One region of the Rothia sp. HSID18067 genome, then DNA from elsewhere that is predicted to be linked to it. Evidence: predicted binding sites of a transcription regulator. Region 1 holds the regulator's gene; the other holds the start of a gene.
The links. The regulator HspR, encoded in region 1, represses chaperone genes until heat shock. The targets are predictions, from matches to a motif close to AAGTTGAGTCNNNNNGACTCAACTT.
Positions count from the first base shown of each region.

Region 1 (15,296 bases):
CGCGAAATAAACTTGACGGTGCTGCCGCCAGCCACCGTAAAAATGCGTGCCACAACGCTCCCCGGCACCTCCTTGAGCGACCCGGCGGAGGGCGGGCTGCGTCTTGAGCCGATACTCGGCTGGGAAACCCGCCAGGACGGGCGCATCCGGCAGGTGTGGGTGGATGCGGCGAACTCTCACCCCCTGGGCACCCCGAACAGCGGCTACAACGGGGCCGGGGCGGGCACCTGCTGCATTGGGTTCTTCGCCCTTGGCGGGCTGGCGCAGCAGGTGTACGAGCAGGCGGCAGCCCAGGTGCGGTGGAAAACAACCCGCGAGGGTGCACTCGACCGCGTGTGCCGCGCCGAATTCGCAGCCGCCGAGGCGGAGCAGCCAGCGGCGGCGGAACAATCACAGGCAGGTAGCCCTGCCCCGGGTGAGCTGATCCCCGAGCTTGCCGGTGCCGCACCTGCGGAGCACCACGACGACATACCGCAGATTCCAGACGGACTGCAGCTGGCCTTCATCCCCCTCGCTGAGCCGCTGGATGCCGCCACCGACTCATTTATCACCACCGGCGCTATTGAGGTTCCCGGGGCTTCCCGTGAAGATTTTCACCGCGAATACCTGCCCGCCCTAGCGCGTACAGTACCGGCGCTGACCCCGGACCCGGCGCTGAACCTGCCGCAGGTGCGTTCGCCTCACCTGGTGTTTGAAATGGCCTTTAATGAGCAGGTGGCGCACGATGCGACCACCGACTGGTACTGGGAATACCCACTGAACCCGCTCGGCGCCCCCACCGCCGAAGATGAGCCCGACAGCGAAACGGGCACCGGTGAACAGTACACGCGCCTGCCGGTGTTTGGCTACGCGGGTGAACCCGGCGGGGACATTCGTGACGCCCGGTTTGAGGCGCGGGTACTGCGTAAGGTGCGTTCGCTGCCCGGCACTATTGAGCTGACGCGCGGACGTACCGAGGGCTGGGAAACCCGCGATGTTCTCACCCGCGTACTGCCCGCCCTGCGGCGGATTTCCGGGGTTCGGGTGCGGCTGCTGGGCACCGTGCCCGAGTTTACGGAGGCCACCGACGCGCTCATTGAGGTGAATGTGACTGAGGGGAATTCACGGGACTGGTTCGGGCTGGGTATCGCTATCCGCGTGAATGACTGGCATGTTCCGTTCTCGCAGGTTTTTGAGGCGCTCGATCGTGCCCAAGACAGGATTCTTCTGGGTAACGGCACCTATTTTTCGCTGAACCGCCCGGAATTCACGGCGCTGCGGGCGCTCATTGCTGAGGCACGCACCCTCAACGATTCCGGCACTGAGCTGCGCATTAACCGCCGCCAGGTGGGGTTGTGGGATGAGCTTGAGTCCCTGGCGTCGCATGTGAATACGGTGGCTTCCTGGGATGCGCAGGTGCGTAACCTGCTCAGCCTTCTAGACGAGACCCAAACGGATACACCAGAAGACCTCTCAGGGACGGAAAACCCCGAAAAAACAGCGCAGAACAGCCAGAAAAAGAATGAGCATTCTACACCCGGGGTGGTGCGGGAATACGCCTTCTCGGCGCTGAACCTTCAGGCACCCGCCGGGTTGGAGGCGACCCTGCGTCCCTACCAGCTGGAGGGGTTCCGGTGGCTCGCGTTTTTGCGGCAGCACCGCCTCGGCGGCATCCTGGCGGATGAGATGGGCCTTGGCAAGACCGTGCAGACCCTCGCGCTTTTAGCCCACGCCATGCAGGAGCACGCCGAACAGGCCACGGCAGGCCGGTCGCAGGATGGCGAGCAGCCGCCGTTCGCACCGTTCCTGGTGGTCGCGCCCACCTCTGTGGTGGGTAACTGGGCGAATGAGGCGGCACGGTTCGTTCCCGACGCGAAGGTTGCAGTGGTGAGCGCGTCCACCGCGAAAAGCGGGAAAAGCATCGCTGAAATGGTTGCTGGTGCGCACCTGGTGGTCACCAGTTACGCCCTCTTTCGGATTGATGAGGCGGGCTACACCGAGTACGGGCAGCTCTTGCAGGAACGCAGCAGGCAGGCTGCCACCGAAGAAACCGCCAGCGTGCCGCCCGCCGGGTGGGGCGCGCTGGTTTTGGATGAGGCGCAGTTTGTGAAGAACGCAGCCACCCGCGCGTGGAAGGCGGCGCGGGCACTTCCAGCCGATTTTAAGCTGGCGATCACCGGCACCCCCATGGAGAACAACCTCATGGAGCTCTGGGCGATCCTGGCGATTGTGGCAGACGGGCTGTTCCCGTCCGCCCGTGCGTTCCGTGACCTGTACGCACGCCCGGCCGAGTCTGGGGAGGACACCGATGCGGTGCCGCGCCTGCGCCGCCGGGTGGGCCCGCTCATGCTGCGGCGCACCAAGGAGGTGGTGGCTGCTGAGCTGCCGCAGAAGAACGATGTGCGCATTGATATTCCGTTGAATCCCACGCACCGGCGTATTTACGATACGCGGCTTCAGCGTGAGCGGCAGAAGGTGCTGGGCCTGCTGGAGGACATGGATAAAAACCGGTTCACCATTTTTCAGTCGCTCACGCTGCTGCGGCGGCTGGCGTTGGACGCTGCACTGATCGACCCGGTGGAGTATGAGGGGGTGGGGTCGGCCAAACTAGAGTACCTGCTGGGGCAGCTGCCCGACCTGCTGACGGGAGGGCACCGGGTGCTGGTGTTCAGCCAGTTCACGGGGTACCTGCGCACCATCTCGCGGCGGCTTGAGGCTGAAGGCATAAAGCACCTGTACCTGGACGGGGCCACCCGCAACCGCCCGCAGGTTTTGAAGGATTTTGCTGACGGTGTGGCACCGGTGTTCCTCATTTCGCTCAAGGCGGGCGGGTTCGGGCTGAACCTGACGGAGGCAGATCACTGCTTCATTATGGACCCGTGGTGGAACCCGGCGGCGGAACAGCAGGCGGTGGACCGCATCCACCGTATTGGGCAGGAACGTGACGTGCACGTGCACCGGCTGGTGGCGCAGGGCACCATTGAGGAGAAGGTCATGGATTTGAAAGAGTCAAAGGCCGCCCTATTTGAGGCGGTCGTCAATGACGGCTCGTTTGCTTCAACGAAGGTCAGCGCTGAGCAGGTGCGACAGCTGTTATCCCCGACCGGCTCCTAATTTCCCCTCACTAAAAAGGCTCTTTATACAAATAAAGCGGGACTTTTCACGCTTTATTCACATAAAGGCTCTTTTTACGCTCCTGGGAGGGGATTCCCAGTTTCGCGCTGGGCTGGATTCGCCCACTGCTCTAGCGTGCGGGCGCATCCGGGAGTACCGTTGAAAGCGTCAGTCCCCATTAAATTTCAGGAGAAGTAATGGTCAAAAACATCACGTTCAACGACGGCAACAGCATCCCTCAGCTGGGGTATGGCGTGTGGCAGATTGAGGATAATGGTGCAGCCGATGCTGTGGGCACGGCTCTCGAAACGGGGTACCGCCATATCGATACTGCGTCTATCTATGGGAACGAGGTTGGGGTGGGGCGCGGTATTGCGACCAGCTCCGTGCCGCGTGAGGATATTTTTCTCACCACCAAGCTGTGGAACTCGGATCAGGGTTTTGAGAAGGCTATTGCCGCGCTTGATGCCTCGTTAGAGCGGCTCGGCACCGACTACGTGGATTTGTATCTGATTCACTGGGCTAAACCGCAGCAGGGCACCTATCTGGAGTCGTGGCGGGCGCTCATTGAGCTGAAGAAGCAGGGTAAGGTGCGTTCGATTGGTGTCTCAAACTTTCCGCAGGCTCAGCTGCGCGAAATTATCGCCGATACCGGCGTGACCCCGGCGATTCACCAGATTGAGCTGCACCCGTATTTCTCGCAGGAAGATATGCGCGCGGTGCACAGTGAGTTTGGTATTGTGACCGAGGCTTGGTCGCCGCTTGGTCAGGGTGGCGAGATTCTGAAAGACCCGGTGATCGTTGAGATTGCGGGTAAGCATGGCGTTTCCCCGGCGCAGGTTGTGCTCGCCTGGCATCTGGCGAAGGGGACTGTGGCGATTCCGAAGTCGGTTACTCCTGCGCGCATTGCCGAAAACTTTGCGGCCGCTAATGTCACCCTGGATACGGCAGACATTGCGGCGATTGATGGGCTTACCCGGGCGGATGGTCGCATAGGCCCCGACCCGCAGAACCCTGAGTTTTAGCAGCTGGGGTTAGCGGCCCCGATGATCGCACCCATGTAGAAGGTTCCTTTGCGCTGAGAGAGTACATAGCCTCTCACAGCAAGGGAACCTTCTGCTCTGCAGAAAGCCCACTGTCCTCTGCGACAGAACCCACCCTATCGAGAACGTTTGTTCTTTTTCTGTTTCTGCCTGCCGGGTTCGGTATCTGGGGTATCGTCCACCAGCAGCGAGAGCGAGATGCGTTTGCGGGGCACATCCACCTCAACCACGCGGACCTGCACAATGTCGCCGCTGCGCACCACATCATGGGTATTGTGCACGCGGCGGCGGCTCATCTGCGAAATATGCACCAGCCCGTCTTGGTGCACCCCAATATCGACGAACGCGCCGAATGCCGCCACGTTAGAGACCACGCCCTCAAGTACCATGCCCGGGGCGAGGTCTTCGATACGTGAGATGGCTTCTGAGAACTGTGCGGTGCGGAATTCCGGGCGGGGGTCACGGCCGGGGCGCAGCAGCTCCGCCAAAATATCACGCACCGTGTAGTCGCCCGCTGTATTAGTGATGTAGTCGGCAGGGCGCATCCCCATCAGCGCTTTCTCGTTCTCTGATGTTCCCGGCACGGTGAGCGCCCCGGCGGCCCACACGGCACCGTTGCGGGCGCGGGCATCCGCAATAATGCGCCGCGCAATGGGGTACGATTCGGGGTGCACGGCGGAGGCGTCCAGGGGCTCCACCCCACCTGTGATACGCACAAACCCGGCCGCCTGCTCATAGGCTTTAGGGCCCAGCCGGGGCACGTTAAGCAGCTCGGTTCGGGAAGTAAAGGGGCCGTTCTCGTTGCGGTAGGCAACAATGTTTTCGGCGACGGTTCGGTTCAGCCCGGCTACGCGCGCCAGCAGCGGGACTGAGGCGCTATTGAGGTTCACGCCCACGGCGTTCACGCAGTCTTCGACGGTCGCGTCAAGCCCCCGGCGCAGGGCGGTAACGCTCACATCATGCTGGTATTGGCCCACGCCGATGGATTGCGGGTCGATTTTGACAAGTTCGGCGAGCGGGTCTTGTAAGCGCCGGGCGATAGAGACGGCGCCGCGTAGGGTCACATCCAGTTCGGGGAGTTCTTCGCTGGCGGTTGCGGAGGCCGAGTAGACGGATGCGCCCGCCTCAGAGACAGTGATTTTTTGTGCTTTCTCGTACCCGCCAGCACGCAGGCGCACCAGCAGTTCTGCGGCGAGTTTGTCCGTCTCGCGTGAGGCGGTGCCGTTACCGATGGCAATAAGCTCAACCCCGTGGGTGCGCACGGCGTTTTCAAGCCGGGTGAGCGCAGCATCCCAGTCGTGGCGGGGTGCGTGCGGGTAGATGGTGAAGGCGTCAAGCACTTTCCCGGTGCCATTAATGACGGCGCATTTAACGCCGTGTTTCAGACCGGGGTCTAGGCCCAGGGTGGTGCGCTGCCCGGCGGGTGCGGCAAGCAGAATGTCGCGCAGGTTTGAGGTGAATACGTCGATGGCTTCACGTTCTGCGGTTTCAAAGAGGTTTTCACGGATGCGCTCGGCCAGGCGTGGGTGCAGGCGTTTGCGCCAGGCGGCGCGTACAGTGGCGGCGAGCCAGCCGAGCACGCGGTCTTCGCTGTCGACGGTGTTGAGCACCTGCACGGGGATGCGCAGGGCTGCGGCTATTTCCCGCTCATATACCGAACGTGCGTTCTTGTAGTTTTCGGCGGCTGCACGGGCGGCTTCACGCTGTTCGCCTTTGAGGTGGCTGAGCGGCGGCGGGGGTGTGGCTGCGTCAATACTGAGTTTCACGATTCCCGCCTGGCGTGCGCGCAGCAGCGCAAGCACACGGTGGGAGCGGATGCTGCGGATGCGCTCTGAGAAGTCGAAATAGTCGGCGAATTTTGCGCCTTCACTGTCTTTACCGGCGATGAGCCGGGTTGAGATGGTGCCGGTGGCGACTAGCTTGTCGTAGAGCCGCCCGGTGAGTGCGGGGTCTGTGGCGGCGCGGTCGATCAGAATGGCACGTGCCCCTTCAAGCGCCTCTTCAACGGTGGTAATGGCGTATTCTTCGCCCTCCCCAGTTTCGTTCACGTAGGCAGCGGCAATATCGTACACACCGGCGAGGGGCACCTCCAGCAGGTCTTCAACGAGCGCGTCCAGCCCGGCGGCGCGTGCCTGCTGGGCTTTGGTGATGCGCTGGCTGCGGTAGGGGGCGTAGAGGTTTTCCAGCTCGGTTTTGGTGCGGGCTGCGCGAAGCCCGGCGAGCAGCTGCTCGTAGGTGAGCGGGTCTATAGCCCCTTCGGTGTAGCGTTCGGTGAGGGCGGCGCGGACGGCTTCTCGCCGCTGGTTGAGTGCGCGCAGCTGGGTGAGGCGCGTGTGAAGGGCCCGCAGGTTCATGTCGCTCATGCCGCCGGTGGCTTCTTTACGGTAGCGGGCGATGAAGGGCACGCTGGCGCCGGAGTCGAGCAGGGCAATAACGGCGTTAACGTTCGCCGGGGCAAGGTGCAGTTCTGCGGCGATACTTTCCGCTTCTTCCCCTGCCCCGGATGTGTTCAGGGTGCCGTTGCGGGACTGGGGGCTGTGTGGGTGGAGGCTGTGCGCGCGGCTGCGGTTCCCCGGTGCTGGTGCCGATGCTGTCCCCTGCCCGTCCGCCGGGTTGTGAGGTGCGGGCCGGGGTGCGGCATCACCGTCACGGTTGCTGCTGTTTGCGGGTTTAGGGTGGGGGCGTTGTGCGCTCATTCTTTTAGTTTCGCACCGTCGTGGGGTTCTCTGCCACTTGAGGCGGCGTGTTCGGCGTGTTTCTGCTGTGTACCGGGGTAAGCGGCGGCTGCAGAGCACACTAATGGCGGGGCCAGCGCATCCCTTGATGGGTACGCGGGCCCCGCCATTATGAGCGCTTGAGCGCTATAACCCTATTTCTTGTCGTCTGAGGCTTGTTTCAGATCCACGATCGGGTGGGACTGGGTGATACTGGTCTCGGGAACCTCCGGGTGCAGCTTGTTCTTCACGAACCAACCGATCGCGAGCCCGCCGAACCAGATGGGCATCAGCATAAGCCCCGCGCGGGTATCTTCAGCGGTTGCCAGAATGCAGACGGAGAATGCGAAGAACGCCAGCACAACCCAGCACATCACCACGCCGCCGGGCATGCGGTACACGCTCTGGGCGTGCAGCTGGGGGCGCTTACGGCGGTAGCACAGGTAGCTAATGAGGATCATGGACCATACGAAGATCACGAGCACAGCCGCCATAGTGGTCACCAGCGTGAACGCCCCAATAATGGAGTCGCCCGCATAAAGCAGCACGATGCTTGAGAGCAGCAGCGTGGAGGTGAGGAATAGTGCGTTGCGGGGCACGCCTTGGGCTGAGAGAACACCCAGTGACTTGGGGGCGTCGCCCTCCTGCGCCAGGCCGTATACCATGCGTGAGGTGGAGAAAATACCCGAGTTCGCCGATGAGGTTGCCGAGGTGAGCACCACAGCGTTCACCACGTGTGCGGCGATGGCTATCCCGGCGAGGCTAAACATGGTCACGAAGGGGCTTTTCGCGGGGTCAATCTCATTCCAGGGGTTCACCATGAGGATCACCAGAAGCGCACCCACGTAGAAGATAATGATACGTACCGGAACCGAGTTAATGGCTTTGGGCAGGGTTACGGTGGGGTTCTGGGTTTCTGCGGCGGTGGTGCCCACTAGCTCCGAGCCCATGAATGCGAAGATAGCGATCTGGAAGGCACCGAGGAAGCCGAAGACTCCGTTAGGGAAGAACCCGCCGTGCTCCCACAGGTTAGCGATCTGTGCGTGATAACCATCGCGGGTAGTGAAGCTGGTGGCTACCATCACAATACCAACCAGTATGAGTGCACAGATAGCGACGATCTTAATCATGGCGAACCAGAACTCAATCTCACCGAAGTTCTTCACCGAGGGCAGGTTCAGCGCCAGTAGCGCGATAATGACGATAAGTGCAGGTATCGCTTTAGGTAAATTAGGCCACCACAATTGGCTGTAGTCTACGATAGCGATAATATCCGCCACCGCCGTAACCACCCACATAAACCAGTACGACCAGCCGAGGAAGAACCCTGCTGGTCGCCCCACGAGGTCGGCGGTGAAGTCGGAGAATGATTTGTACTTGAGGTTCGAGAGAAGAATCTCGCCCATCGCGCGCAGCACAAGGAAAATGGCGGCGCCAATAACAATGTAGACCAGCAGGATAGAGGGCCCGGCTTTGGAGATTGCCTTGCCCGAGCCCATGAATAGGCCGGTACCGATGGCACCACCAATGGCGATGAGCTGAATATGCCGGTTGCTCAGCCCGCGGTGTAGTTCTTCAGCTTGGCCTGTACTCTCTGCCGCCGGTGCGGCGTTTTCGTGAGGTTGCTGCATCACAGTTCCTCTTTCGTGGTTGGATCCCGGTTCGGCGTGGGACAGCCCCGACTTTCGGGGCAAACTTTGGTGTTACAACCCATGATGTGTAGGAAACTACCAATGTTTTGAATATATATTCTACATAACTAATTCGGCATGTAGTAGTTATTTTTAAGTTGAGTGTTATAAATCTATGTCTTATATCATACACGGTACGATGCGGGGTGTCGCAAGTCATGGTAAGGACTTCACAGACAGTCCTTAGTACCGCGAAAAGCAAGGGGGCCCTGAGGTAATTCCACACATTGAGATACATTAGACATTCAAGTGGAAGGTTCGCATGATGCGCCAGCCTGCGGCACACTTAAAAATATTCATTCGTTCACCAGAATAATAATACACTTTCTTAGGGTAGCTTCAACCTAATGGCCGCCCCAGGGACAGACCCAGCACCCATACACGGTACTGCCGACAGCAATACGCTGGCTGCGCCTTCATTTTCACCTGCATTGCTGGCCCCTTTCATCCCCAGCCGTCTGGCGGGTGCCGGGCTGACTGCTTTCAGCGCAAACCTCATGACCATGTATTTCCGCAACCAGGACATGCACGATAAAGCCTTCCGCCCCACCCAGGACGGGCAGCAGCTGGCCAACAACATCGTGATGCTCGGCGCGGGTCTGGCACTGCTGTTCTCCGGCAAGAAGAAGTAGCCTGCACGGCGAATGTGCGGTCGTAAAGGCCAAGCGGGGGCAGTTTCTTCATTCGCATGAAGAAACTGCCCCCGAAACTTTTATCCCCAGAATTTTTGACAGTACCCGCCGCCGCGCGCCGCTACGTTATCCTGATAGGTATGTCATCTCAAGAGCAGAACACCTCCGCAGGCGCATCGTTAGAACCCGAAACTTTGCAGGATCCCGGTAAGAAGCAGGTTCCACCCGAGTTCTTCCGCCAGCCTTATTCCTTCGTGCGCCGTGGCGACCGCCTGACCTCGCGCCGCCAAAAAGCGTGGGACACGTACTCCCCCACCCATGTGCTCGACATACCCCGGCTGCGGGCAGATACCTCTGTAGCCCCCGAAGCCACCTTCGACCCGGTCACAATCTACGGGCGCGAAGCCTACCAGGTGGTCGAAATCGGTTCCGGGCTGGGTGAAGCAATCGTGCACCGCGCCTGTGAAATGCCCGAGGCGAACTTCCTTGCCGTTGAGGTCTACACCCCCGGCATTGCGGATCTGCTGCTCAAGATGGGGCAGGCCGGGGTTGAGAATGTGCGCGTCGCTCAGGCTAACGCCCCCGAACTGCTCGATAATATGCTGGACGAAAACTCGGTTGATGAGCTCTGGGTTTTCTTCCCCGACCCCTGGCACAAGTCACGCCACCACAAACGCCGCCTAGTCTCCCCCGCTTTTGCCGATAAGGTCGCGCGCGTGCTCAAACCCGGCGGAATCTGGCGTCTAGCCACCGACTGGGAAGAATACGCCCACGTGATGCGCGATGTCATGGAGGCGCACCCCGATTTCGAGAATCTTCATGCCGGTGAAGGCGCTACCGAGGACGACCCCGTGGGCGGGTGGGCGCCGCGCTGGGAGGGGCGCATCCTGACCAGCTTTGAGAGGAAGGCCCGGGAGGCGGGAAGGCGCGCCCACGACCTGACCTATAGGCGTAAGTAAATACTCGCAGCTGCCGTTTTAAAGCGGCAGGTATTGGGGCGGTCAAGCCCTATTTCCGCCGGTACAGCACCACCGCCGAGGAGCGTTTGCGCGGTGCCGGGCGCTGCCCCCGCTGGATATTCACCACATCCCCGCGGGTGCTGGCCGCGAACACTCGTTCCGCCAGCCCCAACTTGGCGTGCGCATCCTCAAGCTGAGCCTGCAGGCGGGCGATGTGCTCCTGGTGTTCCTCCACCATCTCTTCAAGCTCAATAATCCGGCGGATTCCCTCCAGCGAAACGCCTTCCTGCGAGAGCTGCTGAATACGCTGAAGTAAATCCACGTCGCGCTGCGAATAGCGCCTGGCCTTACCCGGCGCACGCGAAGGCTGTACCAGCCCCAGGCGGTCGTATTGGCGGAGCGTCTGCGGGTGCATACCCGCCAGCTCCGCCGCCACCGAAATCACAAAAACCGGCCGGTCGGCACTGTAGGCAGATGCCGACGACTGCTTATTATGGGCACTCATAAGCTACCTAACTTTTCTTCAAAAGATCCTCACGGGGGTTCCCCTGCGGCGCCAGAGCAATGAATTTCTCGAAGGCTTCCTTCGCCTCATCGCTCAAGTTCTGCGGCAGGTGCACCTCGGGGATCACCAGCAGGTCACCGGTGCCCGACTTGGTTGTGAACCCGCGTCCTTTCGCACGCAGTTTACGGCCCACGCTGCCGGGGGTCAGCCGCAGTTTGACGGTTTTACCGCCGGGTACGGGCACCTCCAGCACACCGCCGTTGACTGCCTCATCCAGGGTGACGGGAGCACGCAGCACCAGGTTGTTTCCCTCACGGCTGTAGTGCGGGTCATCCGAGACGCGCACGGTCACGATCAGGTCACCGCCAGTTCCGGGGCGGCCCTTACCGCGCACACGCACTTTCTGCCCGTCCTTCACGCCTGCCGGGATGCGCGCCTCGGTACTCGTGCCGTCCGGCAGGAACACGGTCGCGGTAGTGCCTGTGTATGACTGCGGCAGGGTAATGCGGGTGCTGGTGGAGAGGTTATTATCCTGCTGGGCGCGCTTGCGCCCACCACCGCCGAAGCCGCCGCTGCCAAACCCGGCGTCGCTGAAGTCGGCGCTTGTGAACCCTGCGGTACGGCGTGAACCACCCGCGCCGCCAGCGCCACCACCGAAGAGCCCGCCGAGCAGGTCTTGAATGTTGAAGCCTTCGCCACCGCCGCCGGTGGTGAAGTGCACGTTTTGGCCGCCGAAGCCGCCGCCAGCGCCCCCGAACCCGGATGCGCCGCCTCCGAAACCGCTGCCGCCGAACCCTGCGGCACCGTATTTGCGGATCTGGTCGTATTCTTCGCGCTGTTTCTTATCCGAGAGCACGTCGTAGGCTTCGGAGACTTCCTTGAATTTCTTCTCCGCGGTCTCGTTCCCGGGGTTCAGGTCCGGGTGGTATTTGCGCGAGAGTTTGCGGTAGGCCTTTTTAATATCGGAGTCGGAGGCGTCTTCTTTCACGCCGAGGGTTTTATAAAAGTCTTCTGACAGCCAGTTTTCGCTTGCCATGTAGTTCTCCTTTCCCGTCGTCCGGGGTTCTTGTAACGCCCCGTCCAAAGGGGCACAACCTTAGTTTTTAATCCTATATAAAGTTTAGTCTACTAGACTCAATTTTGGAAGAGAAATCCCAGAAAATCCGCGGAAATATGCGGCAAACGGGCGGGTTCTCAATTTCTCAAGAACCCGCCCGTTGTGTGCTCTATGGAGTGTTTATTCGGCGGCAGCCACCGCAACTTGGGCGGTGCGTACCACGCGCTCTTTCACGCGGTACCCGTAGCGCAGAACCATCGAAATGTGGTCCGGTTCTACCTCGCTGGTTGGCTGCTGCATGACCGCTTCGTGAATATTCGGGTCGAAGGGCTCGCCCACCTCACCGAAGCGTTCCACGCCTTCTTTTTTAAGAGAGTCCTCAAGCTTGGTGGCAATCGCAGCGAAGGGGCCTTCCTGCAGGTCGCCGTGCTTGCGTGCGGCGTCAATATCGTCGAGCACCGGCAGAAGCAGGCTCACAATATCGCTCGCCACGAACTCCCGAAGCTGCTCTTTCTCGCGGGCGGCACGGTTCTTGAAGTTCGTGAACTCCGCCTGCAGGCGAAGCAGGCTGTCCAGGCGTTCTGCCGCGAGTTTCGCATCCTCTGAGGGTGCTTCCTCGCTCGACTCGGGGGTTTCCCCCGCCGCAGCCTGATCGGTTGCGGCAGGGGCTTCCTCGGCCTCGGGGTGACCTTCGGCGGCGGGGGCGTTGAAGGCCTCCTCCAGCGGGTCGCCCGCAGTGTTTTCGTGTTCAGCCATGATTACTTCTTCTCGTCTTCGTCCTCGTCGATAACTTCGGCGTCTACCACATCTTCGTCATCATCCTTGGAGGAAGAAGCGGAGTCTGCGTTAGCCTCTGCCTGTGCGGAAGCGTACAGAGCCTCACCCAGCTTGGTCTGGGATGCCTGCAGCTTCTCAAGAGCGGACTTCACGGCATCGTCGTCATCGCCTTCAAGAGCCTTCTTGAGAGCATCGACATCGCCCTGAACCTCAGTCTTGACGTCTTCGGGCAGCTTCTCGCCGTTCTCCTTCAGCAGCTTATCGACGGAGTATGCCACAGACTCTGCCGCGTTACGGGTGTCGGCTGCCTCGCGGCGTGCCTTATCCTGCTCTGCGTGAGCCTCGGCATCCTTGACCATGCGGTCAATGTCATCCTTCGAGAGGGAGGTGCCGCCGGTGATGGTCATGGACTGCTCAGCACCGGTGCCCTTGTCCTTCGCGGAGACGTGCACAATGCCGTTGGCGTCAATATCGAAGGTGACCTCAATCTGGGGTACGCCGCGCGGTGCGGGGGCAATACCGGTCAGCTCGAAGGTACCCAGGTTCTTGTTGTCGCGGGTGAATTCGCGCTCACCCTGGAACACCTGAATCGACACGGAAGGCTGGTTGTCTTCAGCGGTCGTGAAGGTCTCAGAACGCTTAGTCGGAATAGCGGTGTTGCGCTCGATCAGCTTAGTCATCACGCCACCCTTAGTTTCGATACCGAGGGACAGCGGGGTCACGTCGATCAGCAGAACGTCCTTGCGGTCGCCCTTGAGCACACCAGCCTGCAGGGCTGCACCCATTGCCACGACCTCATCGGGGTTAACACCCTTGTTGGGCTCGCGGCCGGTGAGTTCCTTCACCAGCTCAGCCACGGCGGGCATACGGGTGGAACCACCCACGAGCACAACCTCGGAAATGTCAGACACCTTAATGCCTGCTTCCGCAATAACGTCCTGGAAGGGCTTCTTGGTGCGTGCCAGCAGGTCGCTGGTGAGGTCCTCAAACTTTGCGCGAGAAAGCTTCTCGTCCAGGTGAATGGGGCCCTCGGGGGTTACCGAGAGGTACTGCAGCGAAATGTTGGTGCTGGATGCACTGGAGAGCTCCTTCTTAGCCTGCTCAGCTGCCTCCTGCAGACGCTGCAGAGCGATCTTGTCTTTGGAGAGGTCTGCACCGGTCTTGGACTTGACCTGCTCAAGCAGCCAGTCCACAACGCGCTGATCCCAGTCGTCGCCGCCCAGGCGGTTGTCGCCGCTGGTTGCGCGCACCTGAATGGTGGAGAAGCCGTCTTCGTCCTTGCCAACTTCAAGCAGGGAGACGTCGAAGGTACCGCCGCCAAGGTCGAAGACCAGAATCAGTTCGTCTTCTTTACCCTTGTCCAGGCCGTAAGCCAGTGCTGCTGCGGTCGGCTCGTTCACGATACGCAGAACGTTCAGACCCGCGATTTCGCCGGCTTCCTTAGTGGCCTGGCGCTCAGCGTCGTTGAAGTATGCGGGGACGGTGATAACCGCATCGGTCACCTTGTCGTTCAGGTAGGATTCGGCGTCGCCCTTGAGCTTCTGCAGAATACGTGCGGAAATTTCCTGCGGGGTGTATTTCTTGCCGTCAATCTCAGTCGTCCAGTCGGTGCCCATGTGGCGCTTGACGGACGAGATGGTGCGGTCAACGTTGGTGACCGCCTGGCGCTTTGCCACGCTACCGACCAGAACGTCGCCGTCCTTGGAAAATGCGACGACGGAGGGGGTGGTGCGGGCGCCTTCAGCGTTTGCAATAACTACGGGGTCGCCACCTTCGAGGGTGGATACGACCGAGTTGGTGGTGCCGAGGTCAATACCGACTGCACGTGCCATGTTTTTGTACTCCTTAGTGTTATGCCCCGCTTCTTGGCGAGGCGGGTTCCTTGGTTAGATTTTCGGGGCGTGAGGGGTTTTAGGCCGAGCGCATGCACGGTAGAAAGTGCTTGGATTGCTGCCCAGCGAGTAACCCCTTGAGCCTCATGTACTCAAGTTTTACACATGGTTAGATGGATGTCAACAGACTTGAGTGAAAAAGACTCAACTTTTTGAAGTGGGTGGGGGTTAGGGGTGGGTGGCAAGGGGTGATGTGCTGGTGGTCTTGGGGCGAAAACGACACGAAAGCTAAGGACTCTGCGGGCGATAATCCGCGCGATCACTAGGAGCTACCTTGCCTCTACCTCACGCGATATATGAGATTAACAACGGGAAATCCGATACATAGGGTCACCCTCGCCCTATGATGGAGGATGAGTGTTCACTCTAGGTTGAAGGAAGGTTGAAACAGAGTTGAATCCAATGAGTTCTAATGACGCAAAGAATATTCTCTGGTTTGTTACAGTCCCTCTGGGAATTATAGCTATTGGGCTTGTAACCCTGTCAGTCATGAGATACATGAAAAAACCCGAAAAGGTAATAAAAAAATTTGAATGGCTGAGAACGTTTTACATATGGATTGGAGCACTTGCCATTCTCGGCGGCACGTGGGCATTCTTCCTGCCTATAGCTATCAACTCGGGTTTCAACAAAGATGATGACGGTCCTGTATTGCGCCAACTACTGATATATACAGTAGGTGGAATCTTAGGTGTCATAACCTTGGGAGAGACACACCGCAAAAATAATCTTGAGAAAGATAAAAGCGACCAAGACCATACTCGACAGGTACACGCTGAGCGACGCAGTCGATACACCAAAGCAATCGAACATCTCTTCAATGAGAATATTTCTATTCGTCTTGGTGGCGTTTACACTCTTGCAGGCTTAGCTGATGAGTGGTTATCAGACGAAAAGACTCTTCGCAATAAAAAGAAACGCCGTAAAGAAACA
Region 1 is NZ_RBMF01000002.1:284,203-299,498, forward strand. Features, by position in the region: gene D8M23_RS06335 (DEAD/DEAH box helicase) at 1-3,093, shown strand, start outside; gene D8M23_RS06340 (aldo/keto reductase) at 3,291-4,118, shown strand; gene D8M23_RS06345 (Tex family protein) at 4,253-6,832, opposite strand; gene D8M23_RS06350 (amino acid permease) at 7,006-8,481, opposite strand; gene D8M23_RS06355 (hypothetical protein) at 8,889-9,173, shown strand; gene trmB (tRNA (guanosine(46)-N7)-methyltransferase TrmB) at 9,314-10,132, shown strand; gene D8M23_RS06365 (heat shock protein transcriptional repressor HspR) at 10,182-10,637, opposite strand; gene D8M23_RS06370 (DnaJ C-terminal domain-containing protein) at 10,645-11,673, opposite strand; gene D8M23_RS06375 (nucleotide exchange factor GrpE) at 11,875-12,450, opposite strand; gene dnaK (molecular chaperone DnaK) at 12,453-14,303, opposite strand; gene D8M23_RS06385 (pentapeptide repeat-containing protein) at 14,766-15,296, shown strand, end outside.

Region 2 (15,296 bases), on a different contig from region 1:
TCATTTCGTGCACGGCGATGAAGCCGGGGCCGGTCACGTTCCAGTGTGCGTGCTTCAGGGACAGGTGCAGCTCGTTCAGATCGTGCAGGCGGCTCTGCAGAACTTCCGAGATTTCTTTGCCCTCGTCAAGGGTAAGACCGGGTGCGGTGTATTTTGCGAATGCCATAGTGACGACTCCTTAATGCTGTGTAGATGCCCGCCCGGTGGTTATCGTGAGAAAACCCGGTCGGTACGTTGATATTAGTAAATCATTTTTAGACCGTCCCGTCAAGATTATTCTTATTTATTCATAATAAGCATTGCTTGATATGACGCCTTGAAAACCCTAAGAGTTTGAGAAAGCTAGGCTAACCTCAAGACTAGCGTCCGAGCGCCTTAAACACGCTCAGCTCCAGCTCCTCATGCCGAAGACGCACATCCCCTAAACCGGCGGGAACCTCAAGCTCACCGGGGACTACAATCACCTTCATGCCCGCATCCGTAGCGCTGCGCACCCCGGAAGGGGAATCCTCAATCGCCACGCACTGGCTGGGATCCACACCCAAACGCTGTGCCGCTAAAAGATACGGCTGCGGGTTTGGCTTCGGGTGCGTGGTCTCATCATTACCAATAACAACCGAGAACGTTCCCTCAGGGGCGGCATCAGCCGTGCGCTGAGCCACCGCAGTCGTAGCATTTGTAACTATTGCCGCCGGGATACCCGCATCACGAACCTGCACCAGAAAACGCTCAATCCCGGGCAGAAACTCCACCGGAGAATCCGCCAATGCCGCACGCACCTTACCCACCAGCCGATCATTAATCTGCTGATCCGGCAGGTTCACCCCGCGCTCACGTAACCTATCCAGCGTGAACTTCATGGAATAACCCAGGCAATCCAGGGTGTCCTGCGCGGTCCACACACCACCAAACTCCGCCGCCAGCTCAACCTTCGCGGCTGCCCACACCGGCTCAGTATCAACCAGCGTGCCATCATGATCAAAAAGAATCGCCTGAGGAAAATCCCCCTGAATATTACTGCTCATGCCATTAAGCCTACCGGGCATTTCTAGGCCGCCCGTATGACAACATCCTCAATCGTCACCAGAAAATCGGTACCCGCATTCAGTGGGTCTCCCGCAATATCGAGCAGAGCATCGGCAACGTCCTCACGGGCAATCGTTGGGATACCCGGAACATGCGCAACACTCGTCACGTCAACCACCTTCGCCCCGCCCTTACCAGGCTCATCTGTGAGCCTGCCCGGCAACGCCCGCGAAATATACGGCTGATACTTAGCAACCATAGCGTCGGCCTTCGCGCGGTCCCTAAAAATACTGCGCATAATGGTCTTGCATGCCACACGCATGAAAAAAGATGCGCTCCGTACCGTATCACCCACCCCGTAGGCGCTCATAAGAACACAGTGCGGTACACCCGCACCCACCACCGCCTCCATAATGAGCGGCAGGCGCTTCTGCATGAACTTGGTCGATAGAAACTCCCGTACCGTAGCTTTCTGCCCCAGGATGCTAACCATCACATCCTGCCCGGAAGAAATCGTGTCAAGCTGCTCGGAATCGTTCAGGGCACCTGGAACAATAATGAGGTTCTGGTGCGCTCCCAAAAGCGCCACCGCCTTATCGGGGTTACGCACATAGGCGGTGACCGTGTGCCCCTCCTCTAACGCTTTGCGGGTGAAAAGACTTCCGGTGCGACCGCTCGCTCCTAAAACCAGTATTTTCATGTAGGCTCCCATTATTTATCGGTGTGGTTGGTATGGGTTTAACGTGGTTGGTGTGGGCACCCGCAAGCACCCAATGTGCTCAGTATAACAATAAAGTTTTTGGCTAAAGTTTAGGTTTATGTGGGTTTTACTGCGGAAAAACCACTGACATGGTGAGTGCTGCCCCAACCCGGGGCGCAAACCGTTTAGGATGGCACAGTGAACGAAAAATCAGAGCGCTCCGGATCGCACCCGCACGTAAACTCATTGGCTGCACGCACACCTGCCGTCATACAGGTTGCAGCCCTCTACGCCGCCTACCCCATGGCGTTTGTCTCTGCCGCCTGGATTACCGTAGGCCGTGCCCTCTTCGGTGCAGCCGGTGACCTTGTACCTATTTTTGCTATCTCATTCGGCCCGGCGCTCGCGCTCATACTGTGCCTGGCGGCCCGCTGGGCCTTTGCGGATGCGCGCCGCGCTGTCGCGGCCGCAGAGCTCACCCGCCCCGCCTGCCGCTGGGGTGTGGCGATTGCGCAGTCTACCTGCTGGGTGCTCGCATTTCTCTTTGGGATGTTCATTCCCGACTACCGTGCCGGGGTGCCGGTGTCAGGAATGGGTGCGCTTGTGGGCGGCGAGTACGTGGGGTATGCGGCAGGGTTCGGTAACACCTTCGGTATTCTGACGTTCGCGGCCGCTATTACTGCCGCCGCGTTGGCGTACAGTGCGAACCGGCGTGGGGCGCGCCTGCAGCAGGGTGTTACCGACGAGGTTTTGGAGGAGCAGGCGCGACAACAAAGCCCGTATGACTTCCTGGACTGAGACCTAGTCTGATCCTCTTATCCCGCGCCCTAAAAAGGCTCTTGATGCGAATAAAGCGTATTTTTCGCCGATTTATTCGCATCAAGAGCCTTTTTTAGCACTGAATTTTGGTCCCGAAAATCGGCAGTAGCCCCTTGCATCCAAACCTTGAGTGTAGTAGACTCAAGTTAGCTGTAAAAAGAAGGCGCAGGATGCGCCCCGCACAAGACGCGAAAGGATAAGATTTATGGACGCAAAATTCACCACCAAGAGCCAAGAAGCGCTCTCCGCCGCTAATATGAACGCGCAGACAGCGGGTAACCCCAGCATTGAACCTGCGCACATCCTCAAAGCACTGATGGACCAGCGAGAAGGCGTTGCCGTAGCGGTTCTCAAGGCCGCAGGGCTCGATATCGACGCCATCTCGGAAGCTGCATCCGCAGAGATTAAGAAGCTGCCGAAGGCATCTGGCGCATCTGTGCAGAACGCAAACTTCAGCCGCAGCGCCCTCGCCGCCATTCAGAGCGCACAGACCCACGCACAGAAATTCGGTGACACTTATATCTCCACCGAAATGCTGCTGCTGGGCATCGCAAGCGGCGATAGCGATACCGCTCGCGCGCTTGAAAACCTGGGCGCAACCGCCAAAGTCATCGAAGAGACCATTCCCCAAGTACGAGGAGACCGCACCGTGGATACCCCGGACCCCGAAGGCACCTTCCAAGCCCTTGAAAAGTACGGAACCGACCTGACCGCGCTCGCCCGCGAAGGTAAGCTCGACCCCGTGATCGGCCGAGACTCCGAAATCCGCCGCGTGGTGCAGGTGCTCTCACGGCGCACCAAGAACAACCCCGTGCTCATTGGTGAACCCGGCGTCGGCAAAACCGCCGTGGTCGAAGGGCTGGCGCAGCGCATGGTCTCCGGCGACGTCCCCGAATCCCTGCGCGGTAAAACCCTGATCAGCCTTGACCTTGGGTCCATGGTTGCGGGCGCTAAATACCGCGGAGAATTCGAGGAACGTCTCAAGGCTGTGCTTGAAGAAATCAAGAAATCCGAAGGCCAGATCGTCACCTTTATCGACGAGATGCACACCGTGGTTGGTGCGGGCGCATCCGAAGGTTCTATGGATGCGGGCAATATGCTCAAGCCCATGCTGGCGCGCGGCGAGCTGCGCATGATTGGTGCCACTACGCTTGACGAGTTCCGCGAGAACATTGAGAAAGACCCCGCCCTGGAACGTCGTTTCCAGCAGGTGTACGTGGGTGAGCCTAGTGTTGATGACACTATCGGTATTCTGCGCGGGCTCAAGGAACGCTACGAGGCGCATCATAAGGTGCAAATCTCGGATGCCGCCCTGGTTGCCGCCGCAGCACTTTCAAATAGGTACATTCCCTCACGTCAGCTGCCCGATAAGGCGATCGACCTGGTGGATGAGGCCGCATCGCGCCTGCGCATGGAGATCGACTCGGCCCCCGAGGAAATCGACCAGCTGCGCCGCGCCGTAGACCGCCTGACTATGGAAGAACTGGCCCTCAAGAACGAGACCGACCCGGCGTCGAAGGAACGCTTGGCGGCGCTGCGCAAAGACATGGCCGATAAGAAAGAACAGCTGGATGCGCTCAACGCCCGCTGGGAAGCCGAAAAGGCCGGTCTGAACCGCGTGGGCGATCTCAAGAGTGAAATCGACGAGCTGCGCTCGCGTGCCGAGGTGGCACAGCGCGAGGGTAACCTGGCGGACGCATCCCGCCTGCTCTACGGCGAAATTCCCGCCAAGGAGAAGGAGCTGGAGGAAGCTCAGCGCGCCGAAACTGAGGCCCATGGCGAGGCTATGGTCTCTGAAGAGGTCACGGCTGACGACATTGCCGAGGTTATCTCTTCCTGGACGGGTATTCCCGCCGGGCGCATGCTTCAGGGCGAATCTGAGAAGCTGCTGGAGATGGAGAAACGTATCGGTGAACGCCTGATCGGTCAGGAAGCTGCCGTGGTTGCCGTAGCGGATGCGGTTCGCCGCGCCCGCGCCGGAATTTCCGACCCGAACCGCCCGATTGGTTCCTTCCTGTTCCTGGGGCCGACCGGTGTGGGTAAGACCGAGCTTGCGAAGGCTCTGGCGGAGTTCCAGTTTGATGACGAGCACGCCCTGGTGCGTATCGACATGAGTGAGTACGGCGAGAAGCACAGCGTTTCCCGCCTGGTGGGTGCGCCTCCCGGATACGTGGGTCACGAAGAGGGCGGTCAGCTGACCGAGGCTGTGCGCCGTCGCCCCTATTCCGTGGTGCTGCTGGACGAGGTTGAGAAGGCTCACCCCGAGGTCTTCGATATTCTGCTGCAGGTGCTTGATGACGGTCGTCTGACCGACGGTCAGGGCCGCACCGTGGACTTCCGCAACGTGATTCTGATTCTGACCTCGAACCTGGGTTCGCAGTACCTGGTCGATCAGGAGATGCCGTTTGAGGAGCGCAGCGAAAAGGCGATGCAGGTGGTTCACCAGGCGTTCCGTCCCGAGTTCCTGAACCGTCTGGACGACATCATCATGTTCGAGCCGCTCTCTTCCGAGCATCTGGGGCAGATTGTGAACCTGCAGATTCAGGGCATGGGCAAGCGTCTGACTGACCGCCGCCTGACCCTGGATGTTACCCCCGCCGCCCTGGAGTGGCTGGGCTTGGCAGGGTACGATCCGGCCTTCGGTGCCCGTCCGCTGCGCCGCCTGGTACAGCGCGAGATCGGCGACCGTCTGGCGAAGGGCATCCTCTCGGGCGCCATTCACGACGGCGATACCGTAGAGGTGGATGTGAACCCGGATGTTGCAATGGACGGTCTGTCAGTGACCTCTAAGCGGTAACGGGTAACGCAGCTCGCACAGATAATGCGCGCCGCACTGGGAAGTATCCCGGTACGGCGCGCATTCTTGCTAACAGATGAAAGGTGTTATGCCTGCTTGCGGCGGCGTGCCACCAGTACGACGGTGGTACCCGCTACGAGGGTGAACAGGCCAACCCCGGCAATGGTTAGCGCACCCGAAGCGCCGGTGCTTGCCAGCCTGCCGCGAGTGGTTGAAGCCGCCGAGTAGCTGCCCGTGCTGCCGGTTGAGGCGACAGTCCCGGAGGAAGAGACACGCGATGCGGAGCCACCCGAGTAGCTGCCGGATACCCTGGACTCGCACGCTACCCCGTCTTTGTCACGGTCAAGGTGGCCGCTGTAGTGTTCGCTGCCTGCCTTAATATTGTTCAGACCGCGGGCACGGGCTTCGGTGCAGTTATCAAGCTCATCATTGGTGGAGGTGTCAGCGGCTGCTGCCTGCTTGCCTCCGGTGGTGCTGGCGGTGCCGGAACCGGAAGTGCCGGTTGCTTTAGTCTCGCACCCCACCCCGTCCTTGTCACGGTCAAGGTGCTCACTGTAGTGCGGGCTGTTCGCATCAATATTGCTGAGTCCGCGCGCCGATGCTTCGGTGCAGTTCGTGGGGATTTCCCCAGCTACGGCCGAGCCCTGAGCGGCGGCGGCCAGGTGTTCCGCGTTTGCGGATGCGTTCGGCACGTTATGTTCAGCAGAGGAAGGGTCCTGCGCCGAATTGTTTGCTGCCTGCTCGCTCTGGCTGGGGACAGCGGAAGGCTGCACCGCAGGCTGCGGCTTGCCCGTCACCGCTGCGGAGGCGCTTGAAGCAGCGGGTGCCTCGGTAGTGCTCTGCGCGGCAGAGGCTGAGGAGCTGGGGGCCGCTTCGGTCGGTGCGGGCGCAGCGGAAGCAGCAGCCGTATCGGTGGGGGAAGCGCTAGGAGCTGCTGCCGCCTGGATTGTCACGGTTGCAGCGTCGCCGCCGCGGCGGGGATCCTGCTTATTGAGCGACCCGGTGAGCACCGTGAGGGTCACGGTCTGCCCGGGTTTGAGCCCTTCCTGCCAGGGGATGGTGCCCGCCACGTTGCCGTTTGCGTCGGCCTCAACACGCAGGTAGGGCTGTCCGCTTACGCCACCGCCATCAATTTTGAGGGCGAGTACCGAGGGTGAGCCGTCTTTGGCTTTGAACCCGGTGCCGGTGAAGCTTAGACCCTGCCCCACGGTCCAGGAGCTGGGGAAGGTGATGGTTGCCCCGTCGTCGTAGGTGTGGCTTGTGTTTGCTGCGGGTGCTACGGCGGCGGTGTTGGTTGCGGGTGCCGCGAATGCGGCGGGGACGGCGGTCGCGCCTACGAGGCTGAGGCTGAGTGTGGCGACGGCGCCAATAGTTGCGAATTTGTGATGAGTTGTCATACCTAAAATTCTATAGGCACCGCGTAGGGTAAAATGCCCGAAAAGACGCTTCGGGACTGTGGTGTACAACAGTATGGATACCCTATCTTTAAGCTGTTAGTTGAGGTTTACCCCCAGAAATTCTTTTCGTGCGCGGGTGAGCAGTGCGCGGTCCCAGCCGACGCACGGTCATTCCCGGTACGGATACCCGCAGCGTGCACGGTCATGGCGGGGCGCATCCTACAATGGGTGCAGTACATTCTTGAACGACGGCACACTGGGACGCAATGGATAAATGGACTGACACGACCGGATTCGATAATCACGAGATTGCCGCCGTGCACCGTGCCGCGATCCGTTCTATCCAGCGTGTTGTTGCCGAGACCGCCCAGCCGCACCAGCCTGAGGTTGCCCTCGAAGGGGTGGCTGGTATGCTTCGTGCAGGCCGGGTGCTTGCGCTCACCGGGGCGGGGGTTAGTACCGAATCCGGTATCCCTGATTACCGTGGCCCCGCCGGTTCCCTGCGTGAGCACCGCCCCATGACCTACCAGGAATTCCGGTATGATGACGCTGCCCGCCAGCGCTACTGGGCGCGTTCCTATGTGGGGTGGCGGCGCATGAAGGAGGCCAAACCTAACCGTGCCCACTATGCGCTGGTTGAGCTTGAGCAGCACGGTGCTGTTTCTGGGGTGATCACCCAGAACGTTGATGGGCTTCATGCCCAGGCGGGGAGCAGAAACATGCTGGCTCTGCACGGTGATCTCTCAACGATCATATGCCTCACCTGCGGGCACCGTGAGGGGCGGGCGAGCCTGGATATTCGTTTGGATGCCGCAAATCCCGGCTATTTGGCGCGTCTTGCGGGCACTGATTTGCGGGTTAACCCTGATGGCGATGTTGAGTTGGATAACGATTTCATCCGTGATTTTGTGATGATCGGGTGCATTGCGTGCGGCTCCCAGCGCCTTAAACCGGATGTGGTGTACTTCGGTGAATCTGTGCCCGCCGAGCGGAAGGAGCGGCTGCGGCATATGATGGCTGATTCGACTGCTCTGCTGGTGGTTGGTTCGTCGGTGGCGGTGATGAGCAGTTATAAGATTGTGTTGGATACGCTCAGGGCCAATAAGCCGGTTGCCGTGTTGAACGGTGGGCCGGGCCGGGCGGATGCGCGCGCCACCTATCTGTGGCGCACCAATGTGGGGGATGCGCTGGGCCAGCTGCTTGACCGGTTGCAGCTGTGAGCACCGTGGCCCAAGGCGCCGCCACGCACAGGAGAAGAATAATAAAGAAATACGCAAGGTGCGCCAAACACCGGGTTAGAGTATTTCCCCTAATGGGGGCGTACATTAGCGCAAAATAGTGCGTGCCCTATCGCCGCTATTTGACCCACACCATAATCGTAGGCCATGTAATATTATTGCTTCGCCGATAGAATATAAGGCATGACAATTCGCACCAAGATTGCCACTTTCGGTATCATAGCCGCGCTTGCGGGCGGCATGGTAGGCACATCCGCTCCTATTGCCTCGGCCGCGCCGGTGGCTGCTCCCACTGCCACCAGTTATTTCAGAGCTGGAGCAACCGTTAATTTCCCCACCACCTGGACGGCGGGGCAACCGCTAACTGTTACCGGGCAGGGGTTTAGAACCAGAAGCGGCCGGTCGGTGACTGTTGTATTGCGTGGCGATGAGGGCGAAATTTACCACGAGGTGCGTCCGGATGCTAATGGAAAATTCACTACTTCTATCCCGTGGTCGAATAGTTTACAGGCCGGGCAGAGCATTGAGTTTGAGACTTTCGCGTTGACTCGGGGCGGTTTCTACGAGGGCAGCGAGGTTGATGTGCGGGTTGTGGCCGCCCCGGCGCGGCAGAACCCTGCCCCGCAGCCGAAGACCACCACCGGTGCAGCCCAGAAACCGGCGGAGAAAGATAAGTCTGGTGAAAATAAGAACGGCGGGGGCTCTAACGGCGGCAGCACTTCTGGGGATAAGAATAATAAGGACGGTAACGGCGGCTCTGGTGACAATAAGAACCAGGGCGGCAGTGGCGGCGACAATAACTCCGGCGGCAATAATAATAATGCTGGCGGTGCCCAAAGCGGCGGCGGCAGCGACCCCTCAGCCTCCCCACAGGGTGGGCAGCAGGATAGTAACGGGGCCTCTGGCAGCGCTATAGATTCCTCCGAACCGGATGGTCCTTCCGATAAGGTTTCGGCCAGTGCCAGCGAGTCCAGCCCCAGTGCGTCAGCCTCAGCCTCTGCCAGCGGGAATAAGCGTTTTCATAACTGTAAAGAGGTGAAGGACGCCGGGCTGGCCCCTATTCATAAGGACCACCCGGATTTTCAGGAGGGTTTTGACGCTGACCATGATGGTGTGGGGTGCGATAAGCCCGCAGACTTCGGCAACGAGCCTGTGACGATTACCACGGGTGCTGCGGCTGGGGATTCTTCTGCCTCTACGGAGGCCTCGGGTGAGCAGGGTTCTTCCGGGCAGGGGTTTAGCCCGGCAGATCTTGCGGACCCCGGTAAAAACGGGGTTTTGCTGGCTGCCGGTTATGTGCTGATTGTGGGCGGAATTGGTGGAGCAATATTCCTGGCCGTGCGCAAAATGCGTAAAGAGTGATGCCGCTCTCGCGTATAACCCGCCGTGGGTGAATTATTCTCTACATATTCAAGAACGTGCCTATAAGAATGCAAGAGTGTATTGCGGGTCAATTTAGAGCACTTATGCGATGAGCCGCCCGCCACAGAAGCCGTGTCTTATACCGTTAATATGTTCCTCAAAGCCTGCCAGATCAGGGATATAGCACCAATGATTTAAGGGTGGGTTTTACGTCTAAGGAAGGTTAACCATATTGACGAACACCATAGTCTTCTGCGTGCAATAACTGAATTTAATACTGTGCGTACAGATAAAATTAAGTCATGAGTATTCGCACTAAATTTACTACATTCAGCATCGTTGCCGCACTGGGGTGCGGCATGGTTGGTGCAACTGTTCCCGCTGCTTTTGCAGCACCTGGTTCGGTTCCAGCCGCAGCCGCTCACGTTTACGAAGATGGGGCGAGCCTGCAGTTTCCGGACACCTGGACCGTAGGTCAACCCCTGCACTTTACAGGTACCGGTTTCAAAGCAACTGATGGTTCCCCTTCTATTTTGGCGGTTAAAATCAACGGCGGCCCCGTCAGCGGCGCCCGCTACCTAGAGGTTAAAGCGGATGCGGACGGCAATATTTCTGGCTCTATCCCTTGGCAGGAGAACCTTAAGGCAGGGGAAAGCGTCGAAATTAATGTGCTCACCGGCTCGTTGAATAAGAAAGACCGGCAGCGTGGCGGCGTGGCGGCTACGGTGACCGTCGTGGACAATTCGGCTGCCCCGTCTGATTCGTCTGTACCGAAGGACACCCCTTCTGAGACACCGTCACCTTCTGAGAAACCCAGCAGCGTGCCTTCGGAGTCTCCTTCAGCTCCTGCTCCCAGCGCGAGCTCACCCGTTGCTGCCCCATCTGAATCACCCTCTGAATCACCGGCTGAATCGCCCTCGGCAACCCCGAGCGAGACCGCCCCTTCGCAGCAGCCCTCGGCGACCTCCAGCGAAACCTCATCGGCTTCCACTGAGGTATCGGAGGGTGCTACCGCAGAAGCATCACCAACCCCGCGTTTTAAGAACTGCAAAGAGGTGCAGGATGCTGGTCTGGCCCCCATCCACAAGGGCCACCCGGACTTCCAGGAGAAGTTTGATGCCGATCATGATGGGAAAGGCTGCGAGGAAGAAGCTGACTATGAGAACAGCGCCTCCCGCGTGGATTCTAATAGCGGGGTAGCCGCTAGCGACAGCAATAATAATAGTGGCGGCAGTATCTCTGGGCGGCTGGCAAGTACGGGTGCGGCCGGTGTTGCCACCATTGCGGGCTTGGGTCTGGCTGCTGTGGGCGCTGGTGTTGCCGCAATTGTGGTGATGCGCCGCCGTAAGCAGAACTCCTAAGCCTTGATTCCCTAGATGTTGGCTGGTGCGCGTTACCTAATGCGTGCTGCCGTGGAGTATTCCAACCGACAACAATAGTGCAGGTCTCTTGCATACCGCAGTATGGCGGGGCAGAGGCCTGCACTTGTGTGTAGGGGGGGCACTTTCGGCTTGGGGGATGGGACGATGAACGCTTGCAGAAGCTCTTCGGCCAAGAGGTGTAGGGTGCTCTGAAATACAAAGGTACGGTACGGCGCATTATGCGTGGGTATAGTGCTCATAGGGGCAATACGCCACGCCGAGCGTAAAATTTCTTGACGATGTGCTGAACGTATCATAAACCTGCAATAAAATAACAATGTATGAATAGATAAACACTATACCCTCAGTATTATAGGAGATATGTGCATTTTTATGTTTTATACCTTTTATAGTGTGTAGTTAAGATGTAGTCTTTTAGAGTGTCTTGATTGAAATACTGAGGATATAAAGGTTGATAGTGCAGGGTGAATTCAGTCAAAAAGTGAATTATTACACGGGGGAGTTTTAATAATACGGTAATACTATCCACACGGTGCACATCATTTTCGATAGACTGGTGATATGACATTCCGTAAAAAAATCGCTACTTCCGGCGCTGTGCTCGCTCTTGGGTGCAGTCTACTAAGCAGCTCGGTTTTGGCACCGGCCGCTTATGCAGCGCCAGAACCATCTGCAACGCCTATTGTTAAGGAATACACCGACGGCGCCACCCTTACCTTCCCCTCAACCTGGACTGAGGGCGAACCCCTAGAATTTTCAGGCGTTAACTTCTTTGCCACCGACGGCACCCCCTCAGTACTTGCCGTGCGTCTCAACGGTGGGCCTGTGGGCTCGTCAGACTACTTGCAGTTCGAAGCTGACGCTGACGGTAAAGTGAGCGGCTCTATTCCCTGGCAGGATCGTTATACTGCCGGTTCGACCGCCACCATTAACGTGCTCACCGGGTCTTTGAACCCCAACGATAATAAGCGCGGAGGCATAGCCGCTTCTGTGACCGTGGTAGATAAAAACGGCGGCACCGGCAATGCCAAACCCTCGGAGTCAGCCTCAGCCGATGCGAACAAGTCTGAAAGCCCCAAGGAAGATCCTTCTAAAGGCGCTAAGACAGAGACTCCCGCTAGAGAAGAAAGCAGCCCCGCAGCTAAGGAAGAAGAAACTCACACCGCTGCTAGCAGCGCCACCACAGATGCGGATGAAAAGCCGCTAAGCCCGATCAGCAGCAGCGCCAGCCCCACCGCAGTGACCAGCGCATCTTCAAATAACTCGGGCGGGAATATGATGCCGTGGCTTGGCTACGGGCTGATTGGCGGCGGTGTGGTACTCGCTGCGCTCATCATTTTCTTCAATATTCGGCGTAAATCATAAAATATCGCCCGGCTGGTACTTTATACTGCCGCATTGTGTAAATATTCACTTAAATCCCCCTTTGCATGGAATGCAAAGGGGGATTTTGGATTTGTGGGGATATCCCCACAGAAAACCATAAAACAGGTCACACTATAAATGATTTCGTTCGCAAAAGGCGTTATGTGAATGTGATTTTTATGCACATAAATGTCAAGGCAACTCTATCTGTATAGGTTGAATTTAAGCCATAGAACGTGAAGGTGCGTTAAAACCTAAGCCTTAGATTGATAAAATGAGGGGAAAGGTAACAGATATATTCTACTGACAGTTACCGCCCAAAAACCCACATGAAACATGTAGGAATACAGCACATGAACCGCCAACAGAAAAGAGGCGATACAGGATAAGACCAGCGCCGTTGGAAGACATACCTGCGATCTAAGTAGGACACAGCTACAACACAGGATTAAGTGCGAATCTATAAATATCCGAATCACTACACTACAGACGGAGAATCCTATGCACCTAGTGAGTATGGTAATCGCGGACCTTATAGCAATTGCCGCTCTGTGCACCATCTACCTCGTCCGCCACAGCCGCCGTGAGCTAGTGGTCTCATACACCATCATTAACTTCGGCGTTTTTGTGGTCACAGAAGCACTCTCATTTGCCTCCGGCACGAGTGCAGGAATGGGGCTTGGGCTATTCGGTGTGCTATCCATCATCCGCCTGCGTTCCACACCATTGGCACAACGCGAAGTCGCCTACTACTTTGTCTCATTGGCATTGGGCCTCATAGCAGGTGTCAGGCTGGATCCCGAATATATGGCATACGCCCTCATGGCGATGCTCGTTATTATCATGGCCGTCGTCGATCTGCCCTTCTTCGACAATAAGCAGAAGACCCAGATCATTACCGTCGATCGTGCCATTAGCGACCCTGAAGAACTCAAAACATACTTGAACCAGAAGCTCTCCTACGAAGTGCTCAGCGTGAAAGTATCGGAGCTCGACATGGTCAACGACACTACCAGGGCAGAGGTTAGCTACAACCCTGACCCACCGGCAGAAGATACCACCGCAGAACAGGGAAACACCCCCGACTATGCGGTAACTGCCACAGCGCAGAACACCCCAACACAGCAGGGTGCAGGTGCCACTCAGGGCTATGGCAACCAAGCCCAAGGGTACGCCTCCTCACAGCAAGGCTACGGCCACCACCTGCATGAGGCGTCCCGCAATATCTAAAGGATTCGCGCATATCCTGCTACTTTCGTAGCTCTAACCGACAATACCGACCCGGCACGGCTTCCGCACAGTCACCGGGCGGTGCCCGAAAGGAACAGCATCATGGAAATTATTCCCAGCTACTGGCAGAGCATTACCCTGAACGATCTTAATAACAAAGCTGCCATGCAGACCCGCATGGACCGTAAATACATCGTAGACGCAGACTACGCGGCATCGGTACTGGCAGAGCTGCCCGCCGAGGCATCCGTACTCGAAATTGAGGGGCAGCGCGAATTTGCCTACGACTCCGTCTACTTCGATACCCCCAACCTGGTCAGCTACTACGCGGCCGCCACCGACCGCCCCGACCGGTTCAAGGTGCGCACCCGCAGCTACCTCGACACCAACACATGCTTCCTGGAGGTCAAGACTGAAGGTGAACGTGCCATGACCGTGAAGGAGCGCATTCCTTACTCCATTGATGACCGTGACAAGCTTACTGAAGAGGGCCGACAGTACGTCAACGAGGCACTCTACGGGATTCTTGACACCCCGGCCATTGAGTTCGAACCGGTTATTAGCACCGGGTATCGACGCACCACCATTTACCTACCCGCCTCAGAGCAGAACCCGGTGGACTCCCGCCTGACCATTGACCGTAACCTCACGTGGACGCCCCTGTCAGATCATGCGCTCTATGCGGGGGTAACCCGGGAAAACTACCACGGCCATAAGGTGGGGGTTGAGTACACGATTCCCGGCACCGTCATTATTGAAACGAAATCCGGCACGGCCCCCTCAGTCGCAGACAAGCACCTGTGGCGTGCGGGCATCCGGCCCGTCAAGATCTCCAAGTTCGGTACCGGTCTGGCGGCACTCAACCCGCAGCTGCCCTCCAATAAGTGGCACCGCATTATTGAGCGGTGGATGAACCTGGTGCCAGCTAAAGTTGCCGTCTAGGCAACCCGCGTCACCGTATAGAAGGGAGAATAACCAACCACAACCGACACTAAACTAAAACCGGCACAAGAACGAACACATTAAATTGCCGGTACGAGACGGCACCTGCCGCGCAGAACGTGATAAGGCCCAATGCCTCACACAATAAGCGCAGCAGGTGCCGTACCCTTTTTAACCTCACAGTGAATGCTATGCCGCAGGGTTCAGGCGTCACCCATTTAGTATTTTTAAACCCACCTAATGGTAGGGTAGAATGCGTGGCTTACCGCCACCTAACTCATGGCGCGTATTCGACGGAGCCCCCTCACCCAGGGGGATTCTAGGGTGCAGCGCGCAGACAACATGCAAATAACCGCCAATAACACCAACCACCGGTAAGGGTACATGGGGAGCCAAACGTTACCCGGTACCGTTATGACACGCGTATACAGACACCGATATACGCAGGCAGGAAGAAGACGCATAGTGAAGAAATCCCCTTTAAACGTGGCAGCCTCTCTACCCCTTATTGTGGGTTTGGGGCTGGCCGGATGCTCAGGTAGTAATAATGAATCTAGTGCTGCCCCGAAAGACTCCCTAGGCCCGACCAATGCCGCACCCGCTCAACAGGCAAAAGCCCCCTCGGGCAAATATAGTTCGAATACGAAAACCGGCGAAAAAATTAATGCTGAAACCCACCACACCCACGGTAGTCTCACCTGGGATACTGGATCTGAAATCCGCCTTGACCTTGCGAATGAACCTTCCGCTGACGGGGTGAGCGTTGAGGATGGTGCCCTAGTGATTACCAAAGCCGGGAACTATCATCTAAGCGGCGACTACACCGGGCAGGTACGCATTAATACTGCCGAGCCTGAGACAGTGCGGCTCATCTTAGATAATGTGACTATTACTAACTCCACGGGGCCGGCTATTGCTGCCACCGGAGGCGGCACGACACTCGTATATACGATGGCTGGCACCACCAATACTGTCAGTGATGGGGAGCAGTACACGGTAACTGGTAAGAAAAAACCAGACGCAGCGATCTACTCCACC
Region 2 is NZ_RBMF01000003.1:76,393-91,688, reverse strand. Features, by position in the region: gene D8M23_RS09145 (Dps family protein) at 1-166, opposite strand, end outside; gene D8M23_RS09140 (HAD family hydrolase) at 360-1,025, opposite strand; gene D8M23_RS09135 (NAD(P)-dependent oxidoreductase) at 1,049-1,726, opposite strand; gene D8M23_RS09130 (hypothetical protein) at 1,925-2,524, shown strand; gene clpB (ATP-dependent chaperone ClpB) at 2,751-5,342, shown strand; gene D8M23_RS09120 (excalibur calcium-binding domain-containing protein) at 5,429-6,739, opposite strand; gene D8M23_RS09115 (Sir2 family NAD-dependent protein deacetylase) at 7,006-7,959, shown strand; gene D8M23_RS09110 (excalibur calcium-binding domain-containing protein) at 8,161-9,339, shown strand; gene D8M23_RS09105 (excalibur calcium-binding domain-containing protein) at 9,642-10,700, shown strand; gene D8M23_RS09100 (hypothetical protein) at 11,283-12,086, shown strand; gene D8M23_RS09095 (DUF4956 domain-containing protein) at 12,588-13,316, shown strand; gene D8M23_RS09090 (polyphosphate polymerase domain-containing protein) at 13,419-14,258, shown strand; gene D8M23_RS09085 (carbohydrate-binding domain-containing protein) at 14,724-15,296, shown strand, end outside.
Region 2: a site for HspR is predicted at 2,669-2,693, ahead of clpB (ATP-dependent chaperone ClpB). Genes of this name have one in related genera too.